Regions from separate parts of the Pseudomonas sp. P2S-1 genome, predicted to be linked through region 2. Evidence: predicted binding sites of a transcription regulator. Region 2 holds the regulator's gene; each other region holds the start of a gene.
The links. Region 2 encodes sigma-54, which starts transcription at its own class of promoters, with help from an activator protein. Its sites were predicted from a motif close to ANTGGCATNNANNTTGCTNT; they were not measured.
Positions count from the first base shown of each region.

Region 1: the regulator sigma-54 is predicted to act here: its motif matches at 2,299-2,318, upstream of flgB (flagellar basal body rod protein FlgB).
Region 3: the regulator sigma-54 is predicted to act here: its motif matches at 1,620-1,639, upstream of AC2CQI_RS11720 (CmpA/NrtA family ABC transporter substrate-binding protein).
Region 4: the regulator sigma-54 is predicted to act here: its motif matches at 2,246-2,265, upstream of glnK (P-II family nitrogen regulator).

Region 1 covers NZ_CM170068.1:6,358,067-6,362,244, forward strand. Annotated here, with positions in the region: gene AC2CQI_RS28655 (autotransporter family protein) at 1-2,028, opposite strand, end outside; gene flgB (flagellar basal body rod protein FlgB) at 2,366-2,776, shown strand; gene flgC (flagellar basal body rod protein FlgC) at 2,780-3,220, shown strand; gene flgD (flagellar hook assembly protein FlgD) at 3,236-3,958, shown strand; gene flgE (flagellar hook protein FlgE) at 3,986-4,178, shown strand, end outside.
Region 2 covers NZ_CM170068.1:5,703,693-5,707,870, forward strand. Annotated here, with positions in the region: gene rapZ (RNase adapter RapZ) at 1-659, opposite strand, end outside; gene ptsN (PTS IIA-like nitrogen regulatory protein PtsN) at 662-1,126, opposite strand; gene hpf (ribosome hibernation-promoting factor, HPF/YfiA family) at 1,139-1,447, opposite strand; gene AC2CQI_RS25625 (RNA polymerase factor sigma-54) at 1,529-3,022, opposite strand; gene lptB (LPS export ABC transporter ATP-binding protein) at 3,198-3,923, opposite strand; gene lptA (lipopolysaccharide transport periplasmic protein LptA) at 3,923-4,178, opposite strand, start outside.
Region 3 covers NZ_CM170068.1:2,654,597-2,658,774, forward strand. Annotated here, with positions in the region: gene rmf (ribosome modulation factor) at 210-425, shown strand; gene AC2CQI_RS11715 (quinone-dependent dihydroorotate dehydrogenase) at 527-1,552, opposite strand; gene AC2CQI_RS11720 (CmpA/NrtA family ABC transporter substrate-binding protein) at 1,711-2,901, shown strand; gene AC2CQI_RS11725 (ANTAR domain-containing response regulator) at 2,916-3,491, shown strand; gene AC2CQI_RS11730 (nitrate/nitrite transporter) at 3,815-4,178, shown strand, end outside.
Region 4 covers NZ_CM170068.1:4,393,346-4,397,523, forward strand. Annotated here, with positions in the region: gene AC2CQI_RS19665 (ammonium transporter) at 322-1,659, opposite strand; gene glnK (P-II family nitrogen regulator) at 1,700-2,038, opposite strand; gene AC2CQI_RS19675 (accessory factor UbiK family protein) at 2,452-2,715, shown strand; gene AC2CQI_RS19680 (metal/formaldehyde-sensitive transcriptional repressor) at 2,873-3,148, shown strand; gene dmeF (CDF family Co(II)/Ni(II) efflux transporter DmeF) at 3,158-4,069, shown strand.

The sequences.
Region 1 (4,178 bases), 650 kb from region 2:
ACCCAGCTCGTAGCCGCCGTACAGGGTGAAGGCGTGGCTGTCGACTTCGGTCTTGTTGCCGCTTTTGCCGTTCACGTCGGTGTTGATGAAGCTGTAGGCCAGGCCGAGGGTCAGTTGGTCGTTGAGCTTGCCATCGGCACCCACGGCGATACCGCGGCTGTAGGCGTTGTAGCCGGCCACGCCGTCACGCAGGTCCTGGGTGGCGTCGCTGTACAGGCTCTGGACCCAGATGCCGGCTTCCTTGAAGGCTTCGCCGGACGAGGCGCCGCGCAGGCTGCTGGTACGGCTGCCGGTCACGCTGCTGACCAGGTTCTGGCTGGTGGTGGCCGCCTGGGTGGCGCCGCCGTTGGTTTCCGGGGCCAGTTGCTCGGCAATGCGGGCCAGGTCGGCTTCGCTGGTGTTGAGTAGGGCCTGCAGGAACGGATCGTTCGGGTTCTGCTCGCGGATGCGGTTGATCACGCCGTCGTTGACCAGGCGGCCGATGGCTTTCTGGCTGTTGGCCGAGCCGCCGTTGCCGACCACGACTTCCTCGGCCTCTTCCTGGCCTTTGGCAGTCACGGTGGCGACCAGCGTGTTGTCTTCCAGCTTGTAGCTGTCGATGTTGAGCAGGGCCGACGAGCTCGTCAGGTTGAGCTTGCCGTTCGGGTCGACTTCCAGTTTGTCGTCCACGACAACCAATTCTCCAGCCTGGATCAGCTTGTACTGCACAGCGTTGGCGGAGAAATCGCTGCCCTGGGCGGCCAGCTGGATCTGCGAATCCTTGTTGAATTTAATGAAGTCGGAAACGCTGAGTACCGGCGTTTCAGGCTTGGTGGCACTGGAGAGATTGAGGACCAGGGTGGTGTCGTTCGCCACATAAACCCTGCCGTCGATACTGGTGTGTGGGCTGAGCAGGTTGAGTTGGGTGTGGCCGAAGGTCGGGTTACCGAGATCGACGGCGCTGTACTCGTTGTACAGGCGAATATTCGCGCCGTCGGCCTGGCTGTCGGTGCCGGTGAACTCCACATTGCCAGTGATGTAGAGGTCATGCAGGTTGATCAGGTTGCCGGTCACCTTGCTGCCGTCCAGCAAGCGTACATACACCCTGCTTTTGCTGTCGCTGGCGTCAATGGCTTCGTCCTCGGAAACCAGCGTGCCGCTGTTTACGATGCGCATGCCCGCGAACTCGCCTGGCTGTCCGTCCACATCAGTCGCAGTGATGTGAATAGCTGCGTCGGTGGCCTGAATGGTGCCAGTGTTGACGATATGGTTGGCGATGGTTTTGAAGCTGGCGCTCGTGATGCGGATACCGTTGGCATCCGCGCCGGTGGCGGTGATGGTGCCGTTGTTTTCGATGCCGAGCAGTTTGGTAGGGGCATAGTTGCTACCGTTGAAGCCACCGGCGACTTCCAGGCCGACCGCGTCTTCGCCGTGGGCTTGAATCTCGCCGTTGTTGATGACGTTTCCGACGATCTCGCCGCCGGTCAGGTAGATGCCCGTAGCGTCTTCGCCTTCCACGATGATCCTGCCGCTGGCAGCGTTGATCAGGTCGCCCTTGATACGGGTCGAGCCACTCATGTCGAGGCCGGTGGCGATATCGACCGAGTTGCCGTCCTGTAGCGGTTCGCCCTTGGCCGAGAGCAGGCCTTCGTTGATGACGCTGCCGCCGATGATCGCCGGGTCGATGCGCAGGGCGTTGGCGCCACCACCCACCGCGCTGATGCTGCCCTTGTTGATCAGGTTGCCGTCGATGCGGTTGTTGACCCAGGTCGTCGGAGTCTCGTAGACATCCATGTCCACGCTGCCGGCAAAGTTGCCGGTGCTATTGATCGTCGCGTTGAGGATCAGGTCCTTTTGCAGATGGCTGCCATTGAACTCGACAGGGTCGTCCTTGCTGGTGCCGGTGAAGCTCCCGGTGATCTCCAGCGCTTCGGCATAGGTCTGGTTTTCGCTCTTGAAGCCGGCATTGGTCAGTTGCACGGTCTGGGCCTGGGCGGGGAGGGCGGTGGCGGTGACCGCCAGGGCGAGCAGGGTCTTGCGGAAAAGCATGGAAGCCACGGTTCAGTCCTTAAACGTCGTAGATATCACGATGAGGTCCTTGCGCGGCACGAGGCAATTCGAGTAATGGCCAAGTGCCACGAAGCGAGCGGATGTTAACGGACTCAATGTCAAAATGGCATCTTTTTGGCGCCGGTTTTTCCTGCGCTCTGCCGCTTTTTTCTGCCGCCAGCGGCACCCAGCGGAAAGCCATTGCCGCTTTTCCGTCATTGCCGCCCCCGGCAAAAAAGCGCAAACCCCGGTTTTACTGGGGTTTTGCTTGTTGGCATGGGACTTGCTCTCCCATTGCCAACAGAATATCCGGTCAACCTCCGAAGGTTTCCCCGACATGAGCATCAGTTTCGACAAAGCGCTCGGTATCCACGAAAAGGCCCTGAGCTTCCGCGCCCAGCGCGCCGAGGTGCTGGCCAACAACATTGCCAACGCCGACACGCCGAACTTCAAGGCGCGGGACATGGACTTCTCCAAGGTGCTTGCCGCCGAAACCGAGAAGACCCAGAAGGGCGGCCATTTCGCCCTGGACCGCACCAATGCCCGGCATATCGACGCCGAGGGCGTGACCCTCAGCGACGAGTCGCTGCAATACCGCACGCCGATGCAGCCGTCGATCGACCAGAACACCGTGGATGCCCAGCTCGAGCAATCGAACTACGCGGAAAACGCCGTGGGTTTCCAGGCCAGCTTCACGCTGCTCAACAGTAAATTCAAAGGGCTGGTGTCGGCCCTGCGCGGAGAGTAATCCATGTCCCTCGCCAGTGTTTTCAACATCGCCGGTAGCGGCATGAGCGCCCAGACCACCCGTCTGAACACCGTCGCTTCGAACATCGCCAACGCCGAGACCGTCTCGTCGAGCATCGACCAGACCTACCGTGCCCGTCACCCGGTGTTCGCCACCACCTTCCAGCAGGCGCAGAACGGCAGCCAGTCGCTGTTCCAGGATCAGGACGCGGCGGGGCAGGGCGTGCAGGTACTCGGCGTGGTCGAGGACCAGAGCAACCTCGAAGCCCGCTATGAGCCGAATCACCCGGCGGCGAACAAGGACGGCTACGTCTACTACCCGAACGTCAACGTGGTCGAGGAAATGGCCGACATGATCTCGGCCAGCCGCTCGTTCCAGACCAACGCCGAGTTGATGAACACGGCCAAGACCATGATGCAGAAAGTCCTGACCCTGGGTCAGTGATAAGGGACCACGCCAATGGCTAGCGTCAACGATACGACAGCAGCGGTGAACCTCAACGACGTCATCAAGGCGTCCGGGGTCAAGAACGCCTCGCAATCCGGCGTCGCCTCCGCCACCAACAGTTCCACCGGTGGCCAGACCTTGGGCAAGGATGCGTTCCTGCAACTGCTGGTCACCCAGATGCAGCACCAGAACCCCCTGGATCCGCAGGACAACAGCGAATTCGTCGCCCAGCTGGCGCAGTTCAGCAGCCTGGAAGGCATTACCTCGCTGAACGAGTCGGTCACTGCGATTTCCAGCAACTACAAATCGTCCCAGGCCCTGCAGGCCTCGTCCCTGGTCGGTCGCTCGGTGATCGCGCAGAGCGAAAAGGCGGTGGTCGATACGTCGAAAAGCCTGAACGGCTCCGTGGTGGTGCCGCAGTCGGTGAGCAGCGTCACCGTAACCATCAAGGACAAGGACGGCAATGCCGTGCGTACCCTGCAACTGGGCGAGCAGAAAGCCGGCAACGCCGCCTTCGTCTGGGACGGCAAGAACGAGAAAGGCGAGGTCATGGAGCCGGGCACCTACTCGTTCAAGGCCACCACCACGGTCGATGGCAAGGAGGCGGAGATGTACACCCTGCTGCCGGCCACGGTCAGCAGCGTCACCATCAGTCAGACAGGGGGCGAGATGATGCTCAACCTCGCCGGTCTGGGCAGCGTCGCGCTGTCCAAAGTGCAAACCATCGGTATATAGAGCCGGCTAACGGCACAGGAGTGAAAGATGTCCTTCAATATCGGCCTTAGCGGTCTCTATGCAGCCAGCAAGCAGCTGGACGTTACCGGCAACAACATCGCCAACGTTGCCACCAACGGCTTCAAGTCTTCCCGTGCGGAATTCCAGGACGTGTACTCGGCGAGCAAGCTGGGCGTGGGCAGCAAGACCGTCGGCAACGGCGTGAGCCTGGCGGCGATTT
Region 2 (4,178 bases):
ACATCCGGCTGCGCAGCGAGGTATTCGATGACCGGCGCGTCCAGCCCGGAGTGCTCGCGCAGCTCAGGCTTCCAGTACGGATTCGGCAGGCAGCGCACGTCGAACACCACGTCGGCATCCACCGGCATGCCCCGCTTGAAACCGAAGGACTCCACCAGGAAGGCGGTCCCGGGTTCCGGCTGGTTGAGCAGGCGCAGCTTGATCGAATCACGCAGCTGATACAGGTTCAGGCTGGTGGTGTCGATCTTCAGGTCGGCCAGGTCGGCGATGGGGCCGAGCAGCTCGCTTTCGACCCGGATCGCTTCGCCGAGGGAGCGGTCCTGATTGGTCAGCGGGTGACGCCGGCGGGTCTCGGAAAAACGCTTGAGCAGGGTGTCTTCGTCGGCGTCCAGGTACAGCACGTCGCACTGGATATGCCGGGAGCGGGCCTCTTCGAGCAACTCGGGGAAGCGGCTCAGGTGGCTCGGCAGGTTGCGCGCGTCGATCGAGACCGCCACCCGCGGTTGCAGCAATTCGGTGTTGATCAGCGCGCTTTCCGCCAGTTGCGGAAGCAGACCGGCGGGGAGGTTGTCGATACAGTAGAAACCATTGTCTTCCAGGACATCGAGGGCGGTGCTTTTGCCGGATCCGGAACGGCCGCTGACAATGATCAGGCGCATGCTCAGGTCTCGTTCTGTGCGTCCAGGACAACCTGGTACAGGGCGGCACTGCTGTCGGCAGCCCGCAGCCTGTCGCGAACGTCCTTGCGGTCAAGCATGCTGGCAATCTGGCGCAGCAGCTCCAGGTGCGCATCGGTGGCGGCTTCCGGGACCAGCAGGACGAACAGCAGGTCGACCGGGGCGCCGTCGATGGCGTCGAAATCGATGGGGGCATCCAGGTGCAGCAGGGCGCTGACCGGGCTTGCGCAGCCCTTGAGGCGGCAGTGAGGAATGGCGATGCCGTTGCCGAAACCCGTGGAGCCGAGTTTTTCCCGGGCAATCAGGCTTTCGAACACTTCCTGTTTTTCCAGGCCGGGAACGTCCGTCCCGATCAGGTAGGCGATCTGTTCAAGTACGCGCTTTTTACTGCCGCCCGGCACGTTCACGAGGGAACGGCCGGGGGTCAGGATGGATTCAAGTCGGATCATGGATGAGGGGGATCAGCGGGCCGCTGCGCCTTGCAGCAGGCTTTGCTGTTTTTCCTTGTGTTTTTTCAGTTGGCGGTCGAGCTTGTCGGTCAAGGAGTCGATGGCGGCATACATGTCGGCGTCTTCGGCATTCGCCACCACCTCACCACCGGGGATCTGCAGGGTCGCCTCCACTTTCTGCTGGAGTTTCTCGACCTTCATGATGACCTGGACGTTGGTGATGCGATCGAAATGACCCTCCAGGCGCTTGAGCTTCTGCTCGACGTATTCACGAAGCGGAGGAGTGACTTCTACATGTTGTCCACTGATGTTGACTTGCATACTGCTTCTCCTTTATTGCCGTGCATAAAGAGGCAGGTGTTGCGCCTGCCACTGAATTGCGATGGCACATCTCAGGGAATGTCACATCAATCGCTTGCGTTCACTCGAAGGTGCAATGCCGAGGGACTCGCGGTACTTGGCGACGGTGCGACGTGCTACCTGGATGCCTTGTGCCTCCAGTAAACCAGCGATCTTGCTGTCACTCAATGGCTTTTTCTGATTTTCCGCAGCAACCAGTTTCTTGATGATCGCGCGAATGGCGGTGGAGGAGCATTCCCCCCCTTCGGAAGTGCTGACGTGGCTGGAGAAGAAGTACTTCAGCTCGTAGATTCCGCGAGGTGTGTGCATGTATTTCTGCGTGGTCACCCGGGAAATGGTCGACTCGTGCATGCCCACCGCTTCGGCGATGTCGTGCAGGACCAGCGGCTTCATGGCCTCGTCGCCATGGTCGAGGAAACCGCGCTGGTGCTCGACGATCTGGGTCGCCACCTTCATCAGGGTTTCATTGCGGCTTTGAAGGCTCTTGATGAACCAGCGCGCTTCCTGCAACTGGTTACGCATGAAGGTGTTGTCGGCGCTGGTGTCGGCGCGGCGGACGAAGCCGGCGTACTGCGGATTGACCCGCAGGCGTGGCACGGCTTCCTGGTTCAGCTCGACCAGCCAGCGCTCGTTGTCCTTGCGCACGATCACATCGGGCACCACGTACTCCGGCTCGCTGGATTCGATCTGCGAGCCAGGGCGCGGGTTGAGGCTCTGGACCAGTTCGATGACCTGGCGCAGTTCATCTTCCTTGAGCTTCATACGGCGCATCAGCTGGCTGTAGTCGCGGCTGCCGAGCAGGTCGATGTAGTCGCTGACCAGACGCTGCGCTTCGGTCATCCACGGCGTATTGCCAGGCAACTGGCGCAGTTGCAGCAACAGGCATTCGCCGAGGTTGCGTGCGCCGATGCCCGCGGGCTCGAACTGCTGGATGCGGTGCAGGACGGCTTCGATCTCGTCCAGTTCGATGTCCAGTTCGGGGTCGAAGGACTCGCAGATCTCTTCCAGGGTCTCGTCGAGATAGCCCTGGTTGTTGATGCAGTCGATCAGGGTGACGGCGATCAGCCGGTCGGTGTCCGACATCGGCGCCAGGTTGAGCTGCCAGAGCAGGTGGCTTTGCAGGCTCTCGCCGGCCGAAGTGCGGGTGGTGAAGTCCCACTCGTCGTCATCGTTGCTCGGCAGGCTGCTGGCGCTGGTCTGGTAGATGTCTTCCCAGGCGGTGTCGACTGGCAATTCGTTGGGGATGCGCTCGTTCCATTCGCCTTCCTCGAGGTTTTCCGCCGTCGGCGCGGATTGTTCGAAGCTGCTTTCCTGAGACTCGGCGACGGGCTTGCTCTCGGCGTTGTCGGCCATGGGGTCGCTGTTGTCGAAGTCGTCGCCGTCTTCCTGACGTTCGAGCATCGGATTGGACTCCAGGGCTTCCTGGATTTCCTGCTGCAGGTCCAGCGTGGAAAGCTGGAGCAGACGGATGGCCTGTTGCAACTGCGGGGTCATCGTCAGTTGCTGGCCCATTCTTAGGACGAGCGATGGTTTCATGGCTGGGGCTTTAGACCTTATTCGCCGGCGCGCATGCGCCATCTACTACACGGGCGCTGGGCGCCAATTTTAAGCAAGATATATGCCTGAAATTGTAGCGTTTGCCTAGAGCGCTGTAACAATTAAGCCGGGATAATGGCCTAATGCCAGCGCTCCGTCACTCCGGTATTGCGGCTTACAGGCGGAACTCGTGGCCGAGGTACACCTCTTTCACCAACTGGTTGGCCAGGATGGTTTCCGAGTCGCCTTCGGCGATCAGTTGGCCGTCGTTGACGATGTACGCGGTTTCGCAGATGTCCAGGGTTTCACGGACGTTGTGGTCGGTGATCAGGACGCCGATGCCCTTGGCCTTCAGATGATGGATGATCTGCTTGATGTCGCCGACCGAGATCGGGTCGACACCGGCGAAGGGTTCGTCGAGCAGGATGAACTTGGGCGCGGTGGCCAGGGCGCGGGCGATTTCAACGCGGCGGCGTTCACCACCGGACAGGCTCATGCCGAGGTTGTCGCGGATATGGCTGATGTGGAATTCCTGCAGGAGGCTTTCCAGCTCCTTGCGCCGGCCGTCGCTGTCCAGGTCCTTGCGGGTTTCCAGGATCGCCATGATGTTGTTGGCTACCGACAGCTTGCGGAAGATCGAGGCTTCCTGGGGCAGGTAGCCGATACCGGCACGGGCGCGGCCGTGCATCGGCTGGTTGCTGACATCCAGGTCGTCGATCAGCACGCGGCCCTGGTCCGCCTGGACCAGGCCGACGATCATGTAAAAGCAGGTGGTCTTGCCGGCGCCGTTGGGGCCGAGCAGGCCGACGATCTGCCCGCTGTCGATCGACAGGCTGACATCGCGCACGACTTGCCGGCTCTTGTAGCTCTTGGCCAGGTGCTGGGCTTTGAGGGTCGCCATTACTCGCCCTTCTTCTTCGGCTGGATCACCATGTCGATACGCTGGCGTGGCGTGGTGACGCCCGGTGCGCGACCGGCGGTAGCGACCTGAGTCTGGGTGTTGTAGACGATCTTCTCGCCTTCGGTGGTGTTGCCTTCGTTCACTACCTTGGCGTCATCGGTGAGGATGATGGTGTCTTTCTGGGCCTGGTACTGGATCTGCTTGGCCCAGCCTTGCATCTTGTCCGGCTTGGCGGCGGACTGCTGCTGCTCGAAG
Region 3 (4,178 bases), 3.0 Mb from region 2:
CTGACCCATGGAAAGGTTACGTGCTTATGACAATTTGTTCGTTCACACGGTCCGTCCCATTGGTTAGAACTCAACTCAGGTCGTGACCGCAACGGTACGACACTTCTGCTCGCCACGCCGGCAGCGAGCGCAAAACCGGCAGAAAGAATCTGCCCGACCTCAGACGAGGTCGACGGGACATTACAGTCAACAAATGAGGGCAGTACCCTATGAGAAGACTTAAGCGTGATCCGTTGGAAAGAGCATTTTCACGTGGTTATCAATACGGAGTTACCGGCAAATCCCGCGAGCTTTGCCCCTTCACCCTGCCGTCCGTACGCCAGGCATGGATCAATGGCTGGCGTGAAGGACGAGGCGACAACTGGGATGGCATGACCGGCACCGCAGGTATCCACCGACTCAACGAAGTTCACGCCGTTGGCTGATCGAGGAGCGTAACCGTTTAACCGATTCACATGCGCGCCCTATCCGGGCGGCGGGCTGCGGCCCAGGGGCCCCTTTCGGGGCCCTTTTTAATGGCCGCGATTCAGCGGCCAGGCATCGCAGCGATAGCGTCCACCGACTCACGGATCAACGCCGGGCCCTTGTAGATGAAGCCCGAGTAGATCTGCACCAGGCTCGCACCGGCAGCGATCTTCTCGGCCGCATGACGGCCTTCGGTGATACCGCCCGCAGCGATGATCGGCATGCGACCTGCCAGCTCCCCCGCCAGCACCTTCACGGTGTTGGTGCTCTTCTCGCGCACCGGCGCACCGGACAGGCCACCCGCTTCGTCAGCATGCGCCAGACCCTCGACACCTTCACGGCTGAGGGTGGTGTTGGTGGCGATCACCGCGTCCATTCCCGATTCCAGCAGGGCCGCCGCGACCAGCGCGGTCTCTTCGTCGGTCATGTCCGGAGCGATCTTGATCGCCACCGGTACGCGCTTGTTGTGGGCCAGGGCCAGTTCTTCACGGCGCACGGCCAGGGCGTCGAGCAGTTGCTTCAGCGAATCGCCGAACTGCAGGCTGCGCAGGCCCGGGGTGTTGGGCGAGCTGACGTTGACGGTGATGTAGCTGGCGTGGGTGTAGACCTTGTCCAGGCAGATCAGGTAGTCGTCGACAGCGCGCTCGACCGGGGTGTCGAAGTTCTTGCCGATATTGATCCCGAGCACGCCCTTGTAGCTGGAGGCGCGCACGCGGTTGATCAGGTTGTCGACGCCGAGGTTGTTGAAGCCCATGCGGTTGATGATCGCCTCGGCTTCCGGCAGGCGGAAGATCCGCGGCTTGGGGTTGCCCGGCTGCGGACGCGGGGTCACGGTGCCGATCTCGACGAAGCCGAAGCCCAGCTGGGCGAAGCCGTCGATGGCCGCGCCGTTCTTGTCCAGGCCGGCGGCGAGGCCCACCGGGTTGGGGAACAGCAGGCCCATGACGGTCACCGGCGAACGCGCCGGGGCCTTGGTCAACAGCCCATTGAGGCCCAGGCGGCCGCCGGCACCGATCAGGTCGAGCGACAGGTCGTGGGACGTTTCCGGGGACAGTTTGAACAACAGCTGGCGGGCCAGGTTATACATGGGCGGGCTTGGCTCAGGATTTGGAGAGGTGGCGATTATAGCCACGCCGGGGTTTGCAGGACAGGCCCTTGGCATATGGGTTGCTTTAAGCCTTGCATGGGGCCGGCGCTCGCTTGTGCGTCGGCCGAGCGCTTTACCTGCCCGGCGATTGCATTGCGATGACCACGATTTCTCCCTCTCCCCTGGCCTGGCTGCATGGCAGCGACGCCCCGGAAAAGACCAGCCTGAACATCGGCTTCATGGCCCTGAGCGACTGCGCGCCCCTGGTCGTCGCCGCCACCCAGGGCTTTGCCCAGCCCCACGGCCTGACCCTCAACCTCAAGCGCCAGACCTCCTGGGCCGGGCTGCGCGATGGTTTGCTCAGCGGCGAACTGGATGCTGCCCACAGCCTGTACGGCCTGACCTACGCCGTGCATCTGGGCATCGGCGGCGTGGCGGCGACGCCCATGGCTGTGCTGATGGGCCTGAACCACAACGGCCAGAGCATCAACCTGTCGCCGGACCTGCAGGCCATTGGCGTGACCAGTCCTGAAGCACTGGAACGTCACGTGCACCAAAGTCGGACAAAACTGACATTCGCCCAGACTTTTCCCACAGGCACCCACGCCATGTGGCTGTATTACTGGCTCGCCAGCCAGGGCATCCATCCCCTTGAGGACGTCAACAGCGTGGTGGTACCGCCGTCGCAGATGCTCGCCCACCTGCGTGCCGGGCGGATCGATGGCTTCTGTGTGGGCGAACCCTGGTCGGCCAATGCGGTGAACCAGCACATGGGCTTTACCCTGGCCACCAGCCAGTCGATCTGGCCGGATCACCCGGAAAAGGTCCTGACCACCACTGCGAGCTTTGCCCAGCAGCACCCGAACAGCGCCCGGGCCCTGGTGGCGTCGGTGCTGGCGGCCAGCCGCTTTATCGAGGAAAGCCCGGAAAACCGCAGCGCCACCGCGCGCCTGCTGAGTGCCGAGAACTACCTCGACGCACCGCTGGCGGATATCGAGCCGCGCATGCTCGGTGATTACAGCGACGGCCTCGGCAACCACTGGCACGACGCCCATGGCCTGAGCCTGTACAACGACGGCCGGGCCAATGTGCCGTATCTGTCGGATGGCATGTGGTTCATGACCCAGTTCCGACGCTGGGGCCTGCTGCGCGAAGACCCGGATTACCTCGCCGTGGCCCGAGAGGTCCAGCAACTGGGCCTGTATCGCGATGCGGCGACCAGCCTGGGTATCGACTGCCCGGTGGCCTCGATGCGCAGCAGCCAGTTGATCGACGGCAGCATCTGGGATGGCAGCGACCCTCGCGGCTATGCCCATGGTTTCCGTCTTCACGCCTTGTCCGACCTTTAACGGGAGTTGCCCTGATGTTGCGAATCCTGTTGATCGACGACACCGAGAAGAAAGTTGGTCGCCTGCGTGCGGCGCTGGTGGAGGCCGGTTTCGAGGTGATCGAGGAGTCTGGCCTGACCATCGACTTGCCGGCGCGCGTCGAAACGGTGCGCCCGGATGTGGTGTTGATCGATACCGAGTCACCCGGCCGTGATGTGATGGACCAGGTGGTGCTGGTCAGCCGCGACCTGCCGCGGCCGATCGTGATGTTTACCGATGAGCATGACCCGGGGGTGATGCGCCAGGCGATCCAGGCCGGGGTCAGTGCCTATATCGTCGAGGGGATTCATGCGCGGCGCTTGCAGCCGATCCTGGATGTGGCCATGGCCCGCTTCGAGAGTGACCAGGCGCTCAAGGCGCAGCTGCAGGCCCGGGACCAGCAGTTGGCGGAGCGCAAGCGGATCGAGTTGGCTAAAGGCCTGTTGATGAAGATGAAGGACTGCGATGAGGAACAGGCCTACACCCTGATGCGCCGGCAGGCCATGAGCAAGCAGCAGAAGCTGGTGCAGGTGGCGGAGCAGATCATTGCGATGCATGACTTGTTGGGATGAGGTGCTCTCTCGGGCCTCATCGCTGGCAAGCCAGCTCCCACAGGGATCGCGGCGCCTGAAGCGACTGAGGTAGCCAGCAGATTCACCACTGGCAGGCACCACACAATACTCAAAACCAGTGCGGACCCTGTGGGAGCTGGCTTGCCAGCGATGAGGCCGGTTCAGGCAATACACAGGGAACTGGCCCACCTCTTGCTAAGAATCCTCCGGTAGCCAACGGCGGCTGCCCAAAAACCAAATACCGACAAAGACGTCGCTCTCCCCCTCGCCCCCATGCGAGCCGGGAAGCGGCGTTTTTTGTTTCAGCCCCGTGAGGTGTCCCCATGAATACGAGCTTCTGGAAATCCGGGCATGTCCCGACCCTGTTTGCCGCTTTCCTGTATTTCGACCTGAGCTTCATGGTCTGGTACCTGCTCGGCCCGCTGGCGGTGCAGATTGCCACCGACCTGCAACTCACCCCGCAACAACGCGGCCTGATGGTCGCCACGCCAATCCTCGCCGGGGCCATCCTGCGCTTCGTCATGGGCATTTTGGTGGACCGCCTCTCGCCCAAGACCGCCGGCCTGATCGGCCAGGTGATCGTCATCGTCGCGCTGTTCAGCGCCTGGAAGCTGGGGGTCAACAGCTACGAGCAGGCCCTGCTGCTCGGCGTGTTCCTCGGGGTAGCCGGCGCGTCCTTCGCCGTGT
Region 4 (4,178 bases), 1.3 Mb from region 2:
TCAGAGCCTGACCAAATAAAGAGCTGCCGGTTCAAAGCCCCGGTTTCGTCCCCGCCGAGCGGCTCGCTCACCAGCAAGCCTAGCAAAGGGCCATGAAGTGTGTGAACAGGCCATCATCACTCCACGGCGCGCATTCTAGCGTGCCGGATGAAAAAGCAAAGTGCCTAAAACGCGCCAGGGACTGTAAGTTTTCCGCCGACAATCCGAGCGTCATTCCATCAGGAATGAACCTGCCGCGAAAAACCGTTTGCGCGCCGCCACCGAGGCAAATTCGAGGCGAAAAAATGCCCGGCAAGCCGGGCAAGTTTTTTTCGCGGCGGGTTACAGGTTGTAGCCGCGCTCGTTGTGTTGAGCCAGGTCGAGGCCGACCGACTCTTCTTCTTCGTTGACACGCAGGCCCATCACCACATCCAGCACTTTCAGGATCACGTAGGTGACGATGCCGGTGTAGATCACGGTGAAGCCGACGCCCTTGGCCTGGATCCAGACTTGCGCGGCGATGTCGGTCACGGTGCCGAAGCCACCCAGGGCCGGTGCAGCGAACACACCGGTGAGGATCGCGCCGACGATACCGCCGACACCGTGCACGCCGAAGGCGTCCAGGGAGTCGTCATAACCCAGTTTGCGTTTCAGGCTGGTGGCGCAGAAGAAGCAGACCACGCCGGACACCAGGCCGATCACCAGGCCGCCCATAGGGCCAGCGGTGCCGGCAGCCGGAGTGATGGCAACCAGACCGGCAACCACACCCGAAGCGATGCCCAGGGCGCTTGGTTTGCCGTGGGTGATCCACTCGGCGAACATCCAGCCCAGCGCGGCGGCGGCAGTGGCGACCTGGGTCACCAGCATGGCCATGCCGGCGGTGCCGTTGGCGGCAGCGGCGGAGCCTGCGTTGAAGCCGAACCAGCCGATCCACAGCATGGCGGCGCCCATCAGGGTGTAGCCAAGGTTGTGCGGCGCCATCGGAGTGGTCGGGAAGCCTTTACGCTTGCCGAGCACGATGCAGGCTACCAGGCCGGCGATACCGGCGTTGATGTGCACCACGGTGCCGCCAGCGAAGTCGAGCACGCCCCAGTCCCACATCAGGCCGCCGTTGCCGGACCAGACCATGTGCGCGATCGGTGCATAGACCAGGGTGAACCAGATGGCCATGAACACCAGCATCGCGGAGAACTTCATGCGCTCGGCGAAGGCACCGACGATCAGCGCCGGGGTGATGATGGCGAAGGTCATCTGGAAGACCACGAAGACCGCTTCAGGGAAGGCCGCCGTCAGGCTTTCCGGAGTCACGCCGGCGAGGAATGCCTTGGACAGGCCGCCAACGAAGGAATTGAAGTTGGTGACGCCCTGCTCCATACCGGTGGTATCGAAGGCCAGGCTGTAACCGAAGATGACCCACAGCACGCTGATCAGGCCGGTGATGGCAAAGCACTGCATCATCACCGACAGCACGTTCTTCGAACGCACCATGCCGCCGTAGAACAGGGCAAGGCCGGGGATGGTCATGAACAGAACAAGGGCAGTGGCAGTCAGCATCCAGGCGGTGTCGCCGGAATTGAGCGCGGGAGCCGCAGTGGCCGCAGCGGATTCCTCGGCCAGCGCGACGGCTGGCATTACGAGGGACAATAGGGCTCCTAGCCCTGCGAATTTACGCAGAGTCATGTTGTATTCTCCTGGGGCGTTGGGTTTGGGGCGGCTTTTGTTAGATCGCGTCGGTATCGGTTTCGCCGGTACGGATGCGGATAGCCTGTTCCAGATTCACCACGAAAATCTTGCCGTCACCGATCTTGCCGGTGTTGGCGGCCTTGGTGATGGCCTCGATGACCCGATCCAGATCCTTGTCGTCGATGGCGACGTCGATCTTGACCTTGGGCAGGAAGTCGACCACGTACTCCGCGCCGCGATACAGCTCGGTGTGACCCTTCTGCCGACCGAAGCCTTTGACTTCAGTGACAGTGATGCCCTGCACGCCGATTTCGGACAGCGACTCGCGCACATCGTCCAGTTTGAACGGCTTGATGATGGCAGTGACTAGCTTCATGAAACTCTCTCCCGAATAGGTGGACTTGCCCCAGGAAAACAAACCCGACTCAAGTCTAAGCGCAGTGCCTGGGCTTTGTAACGTTTCCTCAGCCTTTAATCCGTGAGGCTGACTGGCGAAACCAGCACCAGACAAAACTTCGTGTCTTCGCTCCGCCTGAGCACTGCCTCGTCCTGGGACTGCATCAGTGCATGGGTCACGATGGTCTTAGCAGAAACAATGCCATGTCCGGGAAAGCGCCGATTTACAACGACTTGCGCGCAATACGCCGTCTTGGCCAGTCGCCAGTAGGCAAAACGGCGCACTAGAACGGTGCGCACCTGTGTCGCGGGATGTTCAAAAAGTGTGCAACGGAAGGCGGTGAAAGGCCCGTGCTACACTGCCGGCCCTCTTTCCGAAACAGGAGCGCCCCCATGCTTGCGCCCAAAGCCTTTCTCGATGCCCTGAGCGACCAGGCCTCGCGCCTGTTCAGCAACGACCCCGGACAACCGCGCAGCGAGCTGGAAAGCCAGTTCAAGGCGCTGCTGCAAAGTGGCTTCAGCAAGCTCGACCTGGTCAGCCGTGAAGAATTCGACAGCCAGATGGTCGTCCTGGCCCGCACCCGCGCTCGTCTTGAAGCGCTGGAAGCCAAGGTCGAAGAACTCGAAACCCGCCTGAACCCCATCGCCAGCGAGTGATGCCTCCCGGTTGCCGACCAGCGCGCCTGCGCTGGTCCTGCGGCCAACTCCTCTCCCCTTCCTGATCCCGTCCCCGGCCTTCGCTCGCCTGTCGCTTGCATAGGGGGTAGGGGTATGCCATTCTCCGGCCCATTCGATAGGTAGGGGGGGTATACCCGTGTCGCACACCCATGTGAAAAAGGACGCGCTGCTCAAGCGCGTGAAGCGCATCGCCGGTCAATTGCAGGCGGTGGAAAAGGCCCTGGAAGAAGGCGCCGACTGCGGCAAGACCCTGCACCTGGTGGCCGCCACCCGCGGCGCCATGAACGGGTTACTGGAAGAGATCATCGAGGACCATGCCCGCGAGCACGTCGCCAATCCCGAGTTGAGCGATGAAGAGCGGGCACAGGGCATGGAAGAACTACTCGAAGCCATCCGGCGCTACTCCAAGTGAGGGATCACCATGAACCAGCACGCGCACGATCATCAGTTCCTCGGCTCCGCCCATGACCAGAACGCCCGCCGTACCTTATGGGTGGTGATTCTCACGCTGGTGATGATGGTGGCCGAGATCGCCGCCGGTTATATCACCGGATCCATGGCCTTGCTGGCCGATGGTTTCCATATGGCGACCCATGCCGGTGCACTGGGTATCGCGGCGGCGGCCTATGCCTATGCGCGGCGGCATGCGGGGAGTTCGCGGTACAGCTTCGGCACGGGCAAGGTGGGGGACCTGGGTGGGTTCGCTTCGGCGCTGATCCTCGGCATCGTTGCCTTGAGTGTGGGTGTCGAGTCGACGATTCGGCTGTTCCAGCCGGGTGACGTGCAGTTCGACATGGCGATCTTCATTGCCGTGATCGGGTTGGTGGTGAATATCGTCAGTGCGCTGCTGCTGGGGCATGGGCACGGTCATGACCACCATCATCATGATGAGCATGGGCACGAGCATCATCATCACCACGACAACAACCTGCGTTCGGCGTACCTGCATGTGATTGCCGATGCGCTGACCTCAGTGCTGGCGATTGCTGCCTTGCTGGCCGGGCGGTTCCTGGGCTGGGTGTGGCTGGATCCGGTGATGGGGATTGTCGGTGCGCTGGTGATTGCGCGCTGGTCGTGGAGCTTGATGAAGGTCACGGCGGGGGTGCTGCTGGATCAGACGGACGAGCATGTCGCCGAGGAGATTCGCGAGCTGGTGGAGAAGCCCGGGGATGCGCGGATTACTGATCTGCATGTCTGGCGGGTGGGGCCGGAGGCGCATGCGGCGATTGTCAGTGTGGTGGGGAAGGCTGGGGTGGATCTGGCGAGTATTCGGCAGCGGTTGGTGCCGGTGCATGAGGTGCGGCATTTGACGGTTGAGGTGCAGGTGGGGTGAGGGCGGTGTCGGGAATTGCATCGTATAGAAGGCATTTTGCGGCAAAGGCCGGGAAATGACTCCTATACGATGCATTTTCAGGCTGCACAACATCCATTGATGTAGCGCG